Linked DNA regions of Acuticoccus sp. I52.16.1. The protein of the gene in region 1 interacts with the protein of each later gene in a pairwise test. Links are inferred from orthologs where the notes say so. Each region holds a gene or a part of one and is shown on either strand. Other genes may lie near its edges.

Region 1 (5,724 bases):
ATAGAGATCGTTCGGCGCCACGTTCGAAGTCGCCACCAGCGTGACGCCGCGGGCGAAGAGCTGGCGGAAGAGCCGCGCGAGGATCATCGCGTCGGCGATGTCGGTCACGGCGAACTCGTCGAAGCACAGGACGCGCGCCTCCTCGGCGAGGTCGTCGGCGGCCTGGACCACGGCATCGTCGACCTTGCTCTTGCGCAGCGCGGCGATCCTGGCGTGGGCGTCGGCCATGAAGTCGTTGAAGTGGAGGCGGCGTTTCCGCTCCACGTCGATGGTCTCGTAGAAGAGGTCCATCAGCATGGTCTTGCCGCGCCCCACCTCGCCCCAGACGTAGAGCCCCTTCACCGCCCGCGGCGTGCGGCCGAGCCGGCGACGAAAGAAGCCGCCGACACCGCGCTCGTCGGCGGCGACCTGGGCGGTGAGGTCGCTCGCCACGTCGTCCAGCGCCGCGGCGACGGCGAGCTGTGCGGGGTCGTGCTGCACTTCGCCCGCGGCCACCAGCGCCTCGTAGCGCTTGGTCACGCTGTTGCTCATCAGGCTGCGTCGTCCGTGATTGTCTGAGGATCGGAGTGGGTGGGTCGCCTCTCTTGCCAGAGAATGGCCGCGCCCAAAAGTCTTGCCCCGGCGCCGGGGGATGCTACGCCTCGGCAAACGCCAAACCGGGAGGACGATGTGGCCGACTACAAAACCATCCTGACCGAGACGGACGGTGCCGTCGGCATCGTGACGCTCAATCGGCCGAAGGCGCTCAACGCGCTGAACGTCGAGCTCATCGACGAGCTGGTCGACGCGTTGCGCGCCTTCGACGCCGACGACGCGATCGGCTGCATGATCATCACCGGGTCCGAGAAGGCGTTCGCCGCCGGCGCCGACATCACCGAGATGGCCGGCAAGTCCTTCGCCGACGCCTACGGCGAGGACTTCCTGTCACGCTGGGACCGCGTCGCGACGATGCGGAAGCCGGTCATCGCGGCGGTCGCCGGCTTCGCCCTCGGCGGTGGCTGCGAGGTGGCAATGATGTGCGACATCGTCATCGCCGCCGACACCGCGCGCTTCGGCCAGCCGGAGATCAACCTCGGTGTCATCCCCGGCGTCGGCGGCACCCAGCGGCTGACGCACGCGATCGGCAAGGCGAAGGCGATGGACCTGGTGCTGACCGGTCGGATGATGGACGCCGCCGAGGCGGAGCGCTCGGGCCTGGTGTCGCGCGTGGTCCCGGCGGCGGAGCTGATGGCGGAGGCGCGCAAGGCGGCGGCGACGATCGCCTCCAAGGGCCGCCCGTCGGTCCACGCCGCCAAGGAGGCGGTGAACCGGGCGTTCGAGGCACCGCTCGCCGAAGGCAACCGTTTCGAGCGGCGAATCTTCCATAGCCTGTTCGCCACCGAGGACCAGAAAGAGGGGATGGCGGCCTTCCTGGAGAAGCGCAAACCGGTGTTCCAGAACCGCTAAAAAAGGGCTAAAGACTTGACGAGCGCCTCTTGAACCGATAGGCGCGCGCTTCAATCTTGTCATGCGAGTGAGCGGATGTGGTGCGGGATCGCGCCCCGCCGTGCCCGCTCGTCGTCATCGGAAGAGTACATGGCCAATACAAAGTCCGCCCAGAAGATGGTCCGCAAGCTGAACAAGCGGACTGCGATCAACGGTGCGCGCCGCTCGCGCATGCGCACCTTCGTGCGCAAGCTCGAAGATGCGCTCCGCTCCGGCGACAAGAGCGCCGCGCAGGAGGCGTTCAACCACGCCCAGCCCGAGATCATGCGCGCCGCCCAGAAGGGGATCCTTCACAAGAACACCGCCTCGCGCAAAGTCTCGCGCCTGGCGAGCCGCGTGAAGGCGCTCGGCTGAGCCCACCCGTTCGGCCGGCCGCGCGGCGACACCATCCGGGTGTCGCCCGAAGCGGCCGGAACTGCGGCCCCGCGCCGCCCGATCAGGACGACCTTTCCGCCGGATGAAGCGATTTCGCTTCGCCGGCGAAATTTTTTGCGCCCGCTCTCCCGCGGCCCTGCATCAAATCTGAGCATCGACGAATCGGCCCGAGAGCCTCGCGCGCCGGCCCTCCAGCGACACGGGGGCTCTCATCGCGTCGACGCGGTGCAATGCCCCGGCTATTCGAAAAATTGCTGGGGCGAGATGCGATCGATCAATTTATGAACCACCTCGAGGGCCGCCATTGCTGCCTTCGGTTGGTTAGCCGGCAATCCATGAGCCGGCTAAAGAGCAAAGCCCACACCGCCCGCAGTTGGGGACAACCTTTCCCCGCGCGCCGTGAGGGGCCTGACAACATGTCACGCGTCCGTCATGTAAATTCCAGCTTCATCGGAGCGGAGGGGTGTCCTGCGGTTCCGGCGGGATGGGATTATTCTCATCTGCGACAGATCGAGCCGGCTGGACAGAATGCAACCTTAGACTGAATCGCCGGGTATGGCGGGTGTGCATTTGTTGAACGCCGGTTCGATGCTTAGCCAGCGAAAGCTGTGACCGCACCCGCCGATTCTCCTGGTCGGTCAAGAAAAAAATTTCCGATAGAGATGAAATTCACGGCTGAGTGCGAACCCCCTCGCCGACAACACGATTTTCGCACCCGATTGTGAAAAAGCGCCAGAATGTGCGGATTTGCTAAACAAATCGGCCGAATCTGCTTCGCCTTGGCGCTTGCCCTCGGTAGCCCGGCGTGCGAAGGGTTAATCGTTGATCGGGGTAACGAACCGTTCACACAATAGACAAGCCCAGCTCGTTCGCGAAGCCGGGCGGTTTCCGTCGAAGAGGGTCATGGCATGTCGGTGATTGCAATTTCAGGTTGCTCGATCGCATCTGCTTTTTGCGTCACCGCTCCGGCTTAGTCACGGTTCGCAGAACCCTGCGACCCCGTTAATAGAGGCTACCGGAAACCAAGGCCGGGCAATCGATCGCCCGGAGGAGGGATATTGTCCATGATGCAAACCGGCAATCCACCCATTTCAGAGGTCACGCCCGACGAGGCCTACAACGAGCTGATGAACGACCCGTCCGCTCGCCTCGTCGATGTGCGCACCAAAGCCGAGTGGGCCTACGTAGGCCTGCCCGATCTCACCGCGGCTCCGTCCGGCGAGCCTGTCCTCCTCGAGTGGCAGGTGTTCCCGACGATGGCCGTCGCCGACGACTTTGGCCAGTCGCTCCAGAGCGCCTGCCCGGATCCGTCGACAGCGCTCTATTTCATCTGCCGCAGCGGGGCCCGCAGCCTCGCCGCCGCAAGGTTGATGGGCGCTCTCGGCTACGAGAGGTGCTTCAACGTCACCGACGGCTTCGAAGGGCCGCCGGACGGCGCAGGGCACCGTGGCACTGTCGCCGGGTGGAAAGCATCCGGTCTCCCCTGGCGGCAGACTTAGCGAACCGAGACCCACGCGTATTTCGTCGAATCCCATCGGGTGCACCCGGGCGCCCGATCGGGAGGGTTTGTGCCAAGTGCATCGCTATCCGGGCAATGACAATTCAAACACGGGACCTTCAGGAGTAGTGCGAACGATGGAGCCAACCCAAGCATCGGCCGGAACGACTGAAAGCAAAGATAGCGAAACCTGGTCTCAGATTAAGTTAGAACTTCGCTCTGCCCACGGCGAGGATATCTATACGTCGTGGTTCGAGCGCATCGAGTTCGAATCCGTTTCGAATACCGTCGTCGACCTGTCCACGCCGACGTCGTTTATCCGGCACTGGGTGCAGACCCACTACGCGACCGACATCGTCCAGCGCTGGCGCGCTGTGCGCCCCGATATCGGCGAGGTGCGCTTCAAGGTGCGTTCCTCGCTCCGTCCCAAGACCCGGCCCGTCCGCAGCGGTCCCGCCGCGGGTGCCCCCAACACCGTCGATCAGACCAACGGGTCGGCCGCCCCGCGCCGTCAGATCGACGGCCCTCCCGTTCCGCCGAATTCGGCCGGCGGCCTCGAGGGATCGGCATTGGATGCACGCCACTCGTTCGCGAGCCTCGTAGAAGGCCCGTCGAACCAGCTCGCGGTCGCGGTCGCCAAGAAGGTGGCCTTCGCCCAACCCGGTGAGCGGGCGGCGTACAACCCGCTGTTCGTCACCGGGGCCGTCGGCCTCGGCAAGACGCACCTGCTGCAGGCCATCGCCGGCGCCGCCAACCCAGCCCGCCGCACGCTCTACCTGACGGCGGAGCACTTCATGTACCGGTTCGTCTCCGCGGTGATGAACCGCACGACGATCTCGTTCAAAGACATCCTGCGTGACATCGACGTCCTGCTCATCGACGACATCCAGTTCCTGAATGGCGCCAAGGTGCAGGAGGAGTTCGGGCATACCCTGACGACCCTCGTCGACAGCCAGCGCCAGGTGGTGATCGCCGCCGATCGTGCTCCTGCCGATCTGGAAGGCCTCGATGCGCGGGTCCGCTCGCGCCTCAGCGGCGGTCTCCTCGTGGAACTGACGCCGCCGGACTACGCCATGCGCAAGGCGATCCTCGAGCAGCGCATCTCGGTCCAGCACGAGATGTTCGAGGATCTCGTCTTCCCCGAGGAAGTGGTCGACTTCGTGGCCCGGTCGATCACCACCAACGGGCGCGACCTCGACGGTGCGGTCAACCGCCTCGTCGCCCACAACCAGCTGACCTCCGCGCCGATCGACCTGAAAATGGCCGAGAACGCGCTGCGCGATCTGCTTCGCGCTCGCGAGAGCAAGAAGCCGAAGATCGAGGACATCCAGCGGGTCACGTCGCAGCACTTCAACGTGTCGCGCCAGGACCTGGTCTCCGCCCGCCGCACCAAGGTGATCGTGCGTCCGCGGCAGATCGCGATGTACCTGTCCAAGACGCTGACGCCGCGCTCGCTCCCCGAGATCGGCCGCCGGTTCGGCAACCGCGACCACACCACCGTCCTGCACGCGGTGCGAAAGGTCGAGGACCTGATCACCAAGGACACGCAGATGGCAGAGGACATCGAGACGCTGAAGCGCCTCCTCGACCAATAACGGCCACCTGCGACACGACGCGATCGGCCCGGGGCGACCCGGGCCTTTTTTGTGCCCGCATCCCCGCGCACGGGCCCGGCGCGGACGGCCGTTGCGCCGTCCGGGCAAAAAATGGCCGGAAACGGCCGGCAATATGTGGACGTATGGCGCGGCACGCGCGTTGCTTGCTTCCAGATCTTGAATCCACGGCTACCATCTGTTCAACGTAGCCTCCCAGCGGTACCCCCGCGCCTTTCGGACGGACTCCCGTATGCGTGCGACCCTCGAACGGGCCCATCTCCTGAAGCCCCTCAGTCACGTCCAGCGGGTCGTTGAACGCCGCAATACGATCCCGATTCTGTCGAACGTGCTGATCCGGGCCGACGGGGCGAGCCTCACCCTCAAGGCGACCGACCTCGACCTCGAGCTGATCGAGACCGTCGAGGCCGGTGTCGAGCAGCCCGGCGCGATCACGGTGCCGGCCCACATGCTGCACGACATCGTCCGCAAGATTCCCGAGGGCGCCCGCATCGCGCTGGAGACCAACCCCGACGGGTCGACCATGACGCTGACCGCCGGCCGGTCGCGCTTCGCCCTGCAGATGCTGCCCGAGAGCGACTATCCGGACATCACCGGCGGCGAGTTCACCCACGCGTTCAAGCTTAAGGCCGCCGACTTCAAGTGGCTGATCGACCGGACGCAGTTCGCGATCTCCACCGAGGAGACCCGCTACTACCTCAACGGCATCTACTTCCACGCCGTCGACGCGCCGGGCGGGGCCATGTTCCGCGC
Region 2 (5,688 bases), 520 kb from region 1 along the record:
GATGTTGATGAAGAACCATCACGCGGCCGGCTCGTCCGCCGTCCAGCGCGGGCTGCGGATGTTGCTGCGCCGCTTCCAGCAGCACAATACGGCGCGGGCCGCGCGCCGCAACGCCCAGTCCCACTACGACGTCGGCAACGACATATACCGCCTCTTCCTCGACGAAGACTGGCAGTATTCCTGCGCCTACTTCCCCCACTTCGACATGACGCTGGAGGACGCGCAGCGGGCCAAGAAGCGGCACATCGCGGCCAAGATGCTGCTGGAGCCGGGGCAGACCGTGCTCGACATCGGCTGCGGCTGGGGCGGCATGGGCCTCTACCTCGCGCAGCAGACCGGCGCGCACGTCACCGGCATCACGCTGGCCGACAACCAGGTGACCTACGCCAACGAGCGCGCCGCCGGGGAGCCCAACGCCACCTTCCGCGTGCAGGACTACCGCGCGGTGGAGGAATCGTTCGACCGCATCGTCTCGGTCGGCATGTTCGAACACGTCGGCGTCGGCTACTATGACGAATATTTCCAGACGGCGGCGCGCATCCTCAAGGACGACGGGGTGATGCTGCTGCACTCCATCGGCCGGACCGACGGTCCGGGCACCACAAACCCGTTCATCGCCCGCTACATCTTCCCCGGCGGCTACATCCCGTCCCTGTCGGAGGTGTTGCCGGCGGTGGAGCGGGCGGGCCTCATCGTGACCGACGTGGAGATCCTGCGCCTGCATTATGCCGAAACGATCAAGCACTGGCGCGCCCGCTTCCTCGCCCATTGGGACAAGGTGGTGGAGCTGCGCAGCGAGACGTTCGCGCGGATGTGGGACTTCTATCTCGCCGGCTCCGAAGCCGCCTTCCGCACCGGCGACATGATGGTATTCCAGATGCAACTCGCCAAGCGGATCGACAAAGTGCCCCTCACCCGCGACTACATCACCTCCGCCGAGCGCAGCCTCGCCAACCGCGATTCGGGCCGTCCGGCGCCCCCGCCCGCGCTCGTGGCACGGCACGGATGAGCCTCGACGAGGCGGCCCTCGCCGCGGCCTACGACGCCGCCCGCGCCGCCGAGGACGCGGGCGACCTCGCGACCGCGACGCGCCTGTTCGAGCGCTGCCTCGAACTCGATCCCGAGGACCATTGCGGCGTCGTCATGCGGCTCGCCAAGTACGGCCGGGCGACGCCGCAGGCCGCGCCGCCCTCCTACGTCGCGACCCTCTTCGGCCAGCACGCCGAGACGTTCGACCGCATCCTGGTCGGCGACCTCGGCTACGACGTGCCGGCGCTCGCCCGCCGCCTCGCCGGCCCGTTCGTCACCCGCCCGCCGGTCCGGATCCTCGATCTGGGCTGCGGCACGGGCCTCGCCGGGCTCGCCTTCGCCGATCTCGCCAGCGACATCGTCGGCGTCGACCTCGCCGAGGAGATGCTGGAGATGACGGACCAGCGCGATATCTACGGCGACCTCTACGTCGCCGAGGCGGTCAACTTTCTCGAAGAGTGGGACGAAGCCCCGTTCGACCTGATCGTCGCGGCGGACGTGTGGCCCTACCTGGGCGACCTCGCCGCCTTCGCCGCCGCGGCGGCGCGATGCCTCGTGCCCGGTGGCGTCCTCGTCGCCTCCACCGAGCGCGCCGAGGACGGCTGGCGCGTCACCCCCACCCAGCGCTTCGCCCACGCCCCGGCCTACGTTCGCGCCACGCACGCGGCGGCCGGCTTCGCCCCCCTCGCCGAAGAGCCGATCACGGTGCGCCACGAGGAAGGCGTGCCGGTCCCCGGCGACCTCTTCGTCTTCGAGGCACGCTGACGGGCGCGACCGCCCCCGCCGCACCGTCCACGTCACCGGCGCCCCCCTGTGCCCCGTTCTTCGGCGTAGCCGGAGCGGACGGCGGTCCCCTTGGGGCGCGCGGCGGTCCGGATGCGGTACTCCGTCGTGGTCAAGCGAATCATTCGCCGGCGACTTAATTCACCGTTAACCCATCCACAGCGAGTGGAGAGTGGCAGGGTTCGCGTCTGTTCCTCGCATCAGGCGCGCCCCGGCGCCGTCTCCGGCGTACACCGTCGGAGCAACCGACGGGAGCCACGATGAACCAGCCGCTCGACCACGCCGCCCTCGAGATCCGCACCGCGCCGCAGAATATCGAGATCGAGCAGCAGCTGCTCGGTGCGCTGTTGGTGAACAACGAGGCCTTCTATCGCGTCTCCGACTTCCTCAAGACCGAGCACTTCTTCGTCGAGCCGCACCGGCGCATCTACGAGATCGCCGGCAAGCTGATCCGCTCGGGCAAGGTCGCGACGCCGCTCACGGTCAAGACCTTCTTCGGCGCGGAGGAGACCATCGCCGAGCTGCCCGCGGTGGAATATCTCGCGCGCCTCGCCGCCAACGCCACGACGATCATCAACTCCGAGGACTACGGCCGCTCGATCTTCGACCTCGCGGTGCGGCGCCAGCTCATCACCATCGGCGAGGAGATGGTGAGCGAGGCCTACACCGCCGACGTCGACACCAGCCCGCGCCAGCAGATCGAGGGCGTCGAGCGCAAGCTCTACGAGTTGGCCGAGAACGGTGAGATCAACCAGGGCTTCATCGACTTCACCAACGCGCTGACCGCGGCGGTCGAGATGGCGGACGCGGCCTTCCACCGCGCCGGCTCGCTGTCGGGCATCGCGACGGGCATGTCCGACCTCGACCGGCTGATGGGCGGCCTGCAACGCTCCGACCTCGTCATCCTCGCCGGCCGCCCCGCGATGGGTAAGACCTCGCTCGCCACCAACATCGGCTTCGCCATCGCGCGGGCCTACCGGCGCGGGGTCGAGAACGGCGTCAACAAGACGGTGGACGGCGGCATCGTCGGTTTCTTCAGCCTGGAGATGAGCGCCGAGCAGCTGGCGACGCGTATCCTCGCCGAGCAGTCCGGCATCTCCTCGGCGCTGATCCGGCGCGGCGCCTTCGAGGAGCACCAGTTCAACGACCTCGTCTCGGCGGCGACCGCGATGCAGACGCTGCCCTTCTACATCGACCAGACCGGCGGCATCTCGATCGGCGCGCTGGCGGCTCGCGCCCGGCGGCTGAAGCGGCAGAAGGGGCTCGACCTCCTGATCGTCGACTATCTCCAGCTCCTGTCCGGCTCGGGCAAGAACGCCAACGCCAGCCGCGTCAACGAGATCACCGAGATCACCACCGGCCTCAAGGCGCTGGCCAAGGAGCTGGAGGTGCCGATCGTGGCGCTCTCCCAGCTCTCGCGACAGGTGGAAAACCGCGAGGACAAGCGCCCGCAGCTTGCGGATCTGCGCGAATCCGGCTCCATCGAGCAGGATGCGGACGTGGTGCTCTTCGTGTTCCGCGAGGAGTACTACCTGCAGTCCCGCAAGCCGCCGGAGGGCAGCCAGGAGTTCTTCGAGTGGGAGGCCAAGATGGAGGCCTGCCACGGGATCGCCGAGGTCATCGTCGCCAAGCAGCGCCATGGCCCGACCGGTACGGTGAAGCTGCAGTTCGAGGCCGAGCTGACGCGCTTCGGCAACCTCGCCCCCGACCAGGTGGCGGTGACCTACGAATAGGACGCGCGAGTAGGACGGACCAATGGCGGATTTCGAAAAGGACGCGGTGCCGGTCGGCTACGTGCACGCGACGGTGACCTTGTCGGGCGAGGCGAAGCTGCTCGCGGCGGAGCTGGAGCGGCTGCGCGTCTCGGGGCTGGTCGACCGGGCCAATCTCGAGGTGGTGGTGCAGCGCTCCAAGCTCGACACGACGCCGGAGCTGAAGCGCCTGCCGCCGATCGTGAAGGGCAACTCGGAGGACACCGACGCGGACCTGCCGACGATCGAGAAGCGGCTGGGCGAGAAGGAGCTGGCCTTCCTCGCCGAGATGATCCGCCGGTTCGAGGCGATCACCACCGAATGAGCCCCGCCCGCGCGCCCATCGCACCGGACGCCCCTCGCACCGGACGCCGGTCGCGCCCTGATGGCCGGTCTCGCCCTGATTGCGCCGGGGGCCCGCCGCCTCACGGTCGCCGCCGGTTGCGACCGGCGTGCAGCGCGGTAGTCTGACGTCATGTCCGCCGCCGCGCCCCCCGCCCCACCCGCCTGGACCGGCTCACGCCTGACCGTCGACCCGGAGGCCGTGGCCCGCAACTGGGCCACGCTCGCCGCCCGCACCGGCGCGGCCTGCGGGGCCGTGGTCAAGGCGGACGCCTACGGGCACGGGATCGAGGCCGTCACCCCCCGGCTCGCCGCGGCGGGCTGCCGCACCTTCTTCGTCGCCTTGCAGAGCGAGGGGGCGCGGTTGCGCGCGATCCTGCCGGAGGTCGACATCTACGTCCTCAACGGCGTCTTCGAGGCGACGGCGGACGCGATCCGCGACGGATTGCGGCCCTTCCTCTCCTCCCCCGCCGCGTTGGCCGACTGGCCGGCCGACGCTCCCTTCGCTCTCAACGTCGACACCGGCATGAACCGCCTCGGCGTCAGCGTGCCCGAGGCGCTGGCCTTCGACGGACCGCCTCCCGCATTGATCGCCAGCCACTTCGCCTGCGCCGATATGCCGGACCACTCGCTCAACGCAGCGCAGGAGGCCGCCTTCGCCACCGCCCGCCGCGCCCACCCCGCGGTGCCGGCCTCCTTCGCCAACTCCGCCGCCATCCTGACGCGGCCCCAGGCGCACTACGACCTGGTGCGACCAGGCATCGCCATGTATGGCGGTCTCTCGGCCGAGGGAGCGGCGGCGCTGGAGCCGACCGTGCGCCTGGAAGCCCGGGTGATCCAGGTGCGCCGGACCGAGGCGGGCGAGACCGTCGGCTACGGCGCGGCGGAGACGATGCGGCGCCCGAGCCGGGTCGCCATCGTCTCGCTGGGCTACGCCGACGGTTATATTCGCCAGTCGGGCGGGTCGGACCTCACCGCCGGGGCGCCGGCCTCCGTCAACGGGGTCGCCGTGCGCCTCGTCGGCCGCGTGTCGATGGATCTCATCGCCGTGGACGTCACCGACGCGCCCTGCGAGCGGGGCGACTTCGTCGAGCTGATCGGCCCCGACGTGCCGGTGGACACCGTCGCCGCGCACGCCGGTACCATCGGCTACGAGCTGCTCACCGGCCTCTCGCGCCGCGCCGACCGGCGGGTTGGCCCCCTCTAGCCCGCCCCAGGGCGTGGAAAACCACGCAAAATCAACAAAATACAACCGTCATTGCAACGCCCGGCACAACGGCCTTGCCCGATCTCTTCCCCTGGACCGCGGCGCACCTCGCCGCCGAGCGAGGGGAGAGAGCGCATGCATACGAACTCGCGTCGTCGCCGGCCGGCCACCGGTGCCCCGCGGCGCCGTCTCCCGCCGGCCGAAGCGCCCGCGCCGACCTGATCCGTCTTCGGCGTCCGGGAAGGCCCGCCCATCGCACCCCGCCATTCGGGGGAATTCGGCGGCTGGGGGCGACGGAACATGTGCGCATCGGGGACCAACGGCGCGCATGGACTTTCGCTTCCGTGTGCGATGGGGCACCACGGTCCTTCGATCAAAGGACGGGTCGAACGATGTCGCGGCGCTCGCCGGCGACGCAGCCGACCCCATCGACCCGGCCCACCGGGCGCCGATCCGCGGCAGCCGTCGACATCATGGGGTGCGGCTGCCACCCGGACCCGTCCCGCGACGGTCCCGACGACGGCCGGGCGCTGCGGCGACCGGCCTCGCCAAAGGAGCTGCCATTGGCCAAGCGCG

What was found. Proteins that work in one complex are often made in the same cells at the same time.
Region 2: the proteins of dnaA (region 1) and MRB58_RS18850 interact in binary tests that used the Escherichia coli proteins (3 or more experiments, as listed by UniProt). The link is inferred for Acuticoccus sp. I52.16.1 from one-to-one orthologs.

Annotation. Positions count from the first base shown.
Region 1 is NZ_CP094828.1:3,648,652-3,654,375, forward strand. The notes cover bases 2,765-5,724. They hold dnaA (chromosomal replication initiator protein DnaA), read left to right. Parts: upstream 2,765-3,495; coding sequence 3,496-4,953; downstream 4,954-5,724. Other genes in these bases: MRB58_RS16480 (rhodanese-like domain-containing protein), read left to right, coding at 2,925-3,359; dnaN (DNA polymerase III subunit beta), read left to right, coding at 5,204-5,724. In the rest of the region: cell division protein ZapE, read right to left, coding at 1-531; MRB58_RS16470 (enoyl-CoA hydratase), read left to right, coding at 670-1,446; rpsT (30S ribosomal protein S20), read left to right, coding at 1,576-1,839. UniProt on the Escherichia coli protein: Plays an essential in the initiation and regulation of chromosomal replication. Binds in an ATP-dependent fashion to the origin of replication (oriC) to initiate formation of the DNA replication initiation complex once per cell cycle.
Region 2 is NZ_CP094828.1:4,169,214-4,174,901, reverse strand. Bases 1,415-4,308 are described here. They hold MRB58_RS18850 (replicative DNA helicase), read left to right. Parts: upstream 1,415-2,072; coding sequence 2,073-3,545; downstream 3,546-4,308. Other genes in these bases: alr (alanine racemase), read left to right, coding at 4,039-4,308; MRB58_RS18845 (hypothetical protein), read left to right, coding at 3,568-3,888; MRB58_RS18855 (class I SAM-dependent methyltransferase), read left to right, coding at 1,415-1,794. Outside these bases: MRB58_RS18860 (cyclopropane-fatty-acyl-phospholipid synthase family protein), read left to right, coding at 1-1,009; more of MRB58_RS18855, read left to right, coding at 1,006-1,414; more of alr, read left to right, coding at 4,309-5,112; DNA repair protein RadA, read left to right, coding at 5,676-5,688. UniProt on the Escherichia coli protein: The main replicative DNA helicase, it participates in initiation and elongation during chromosome replication. Travels ahead of the DNA replisome, separating dsDNA into templates for DNA synthesis.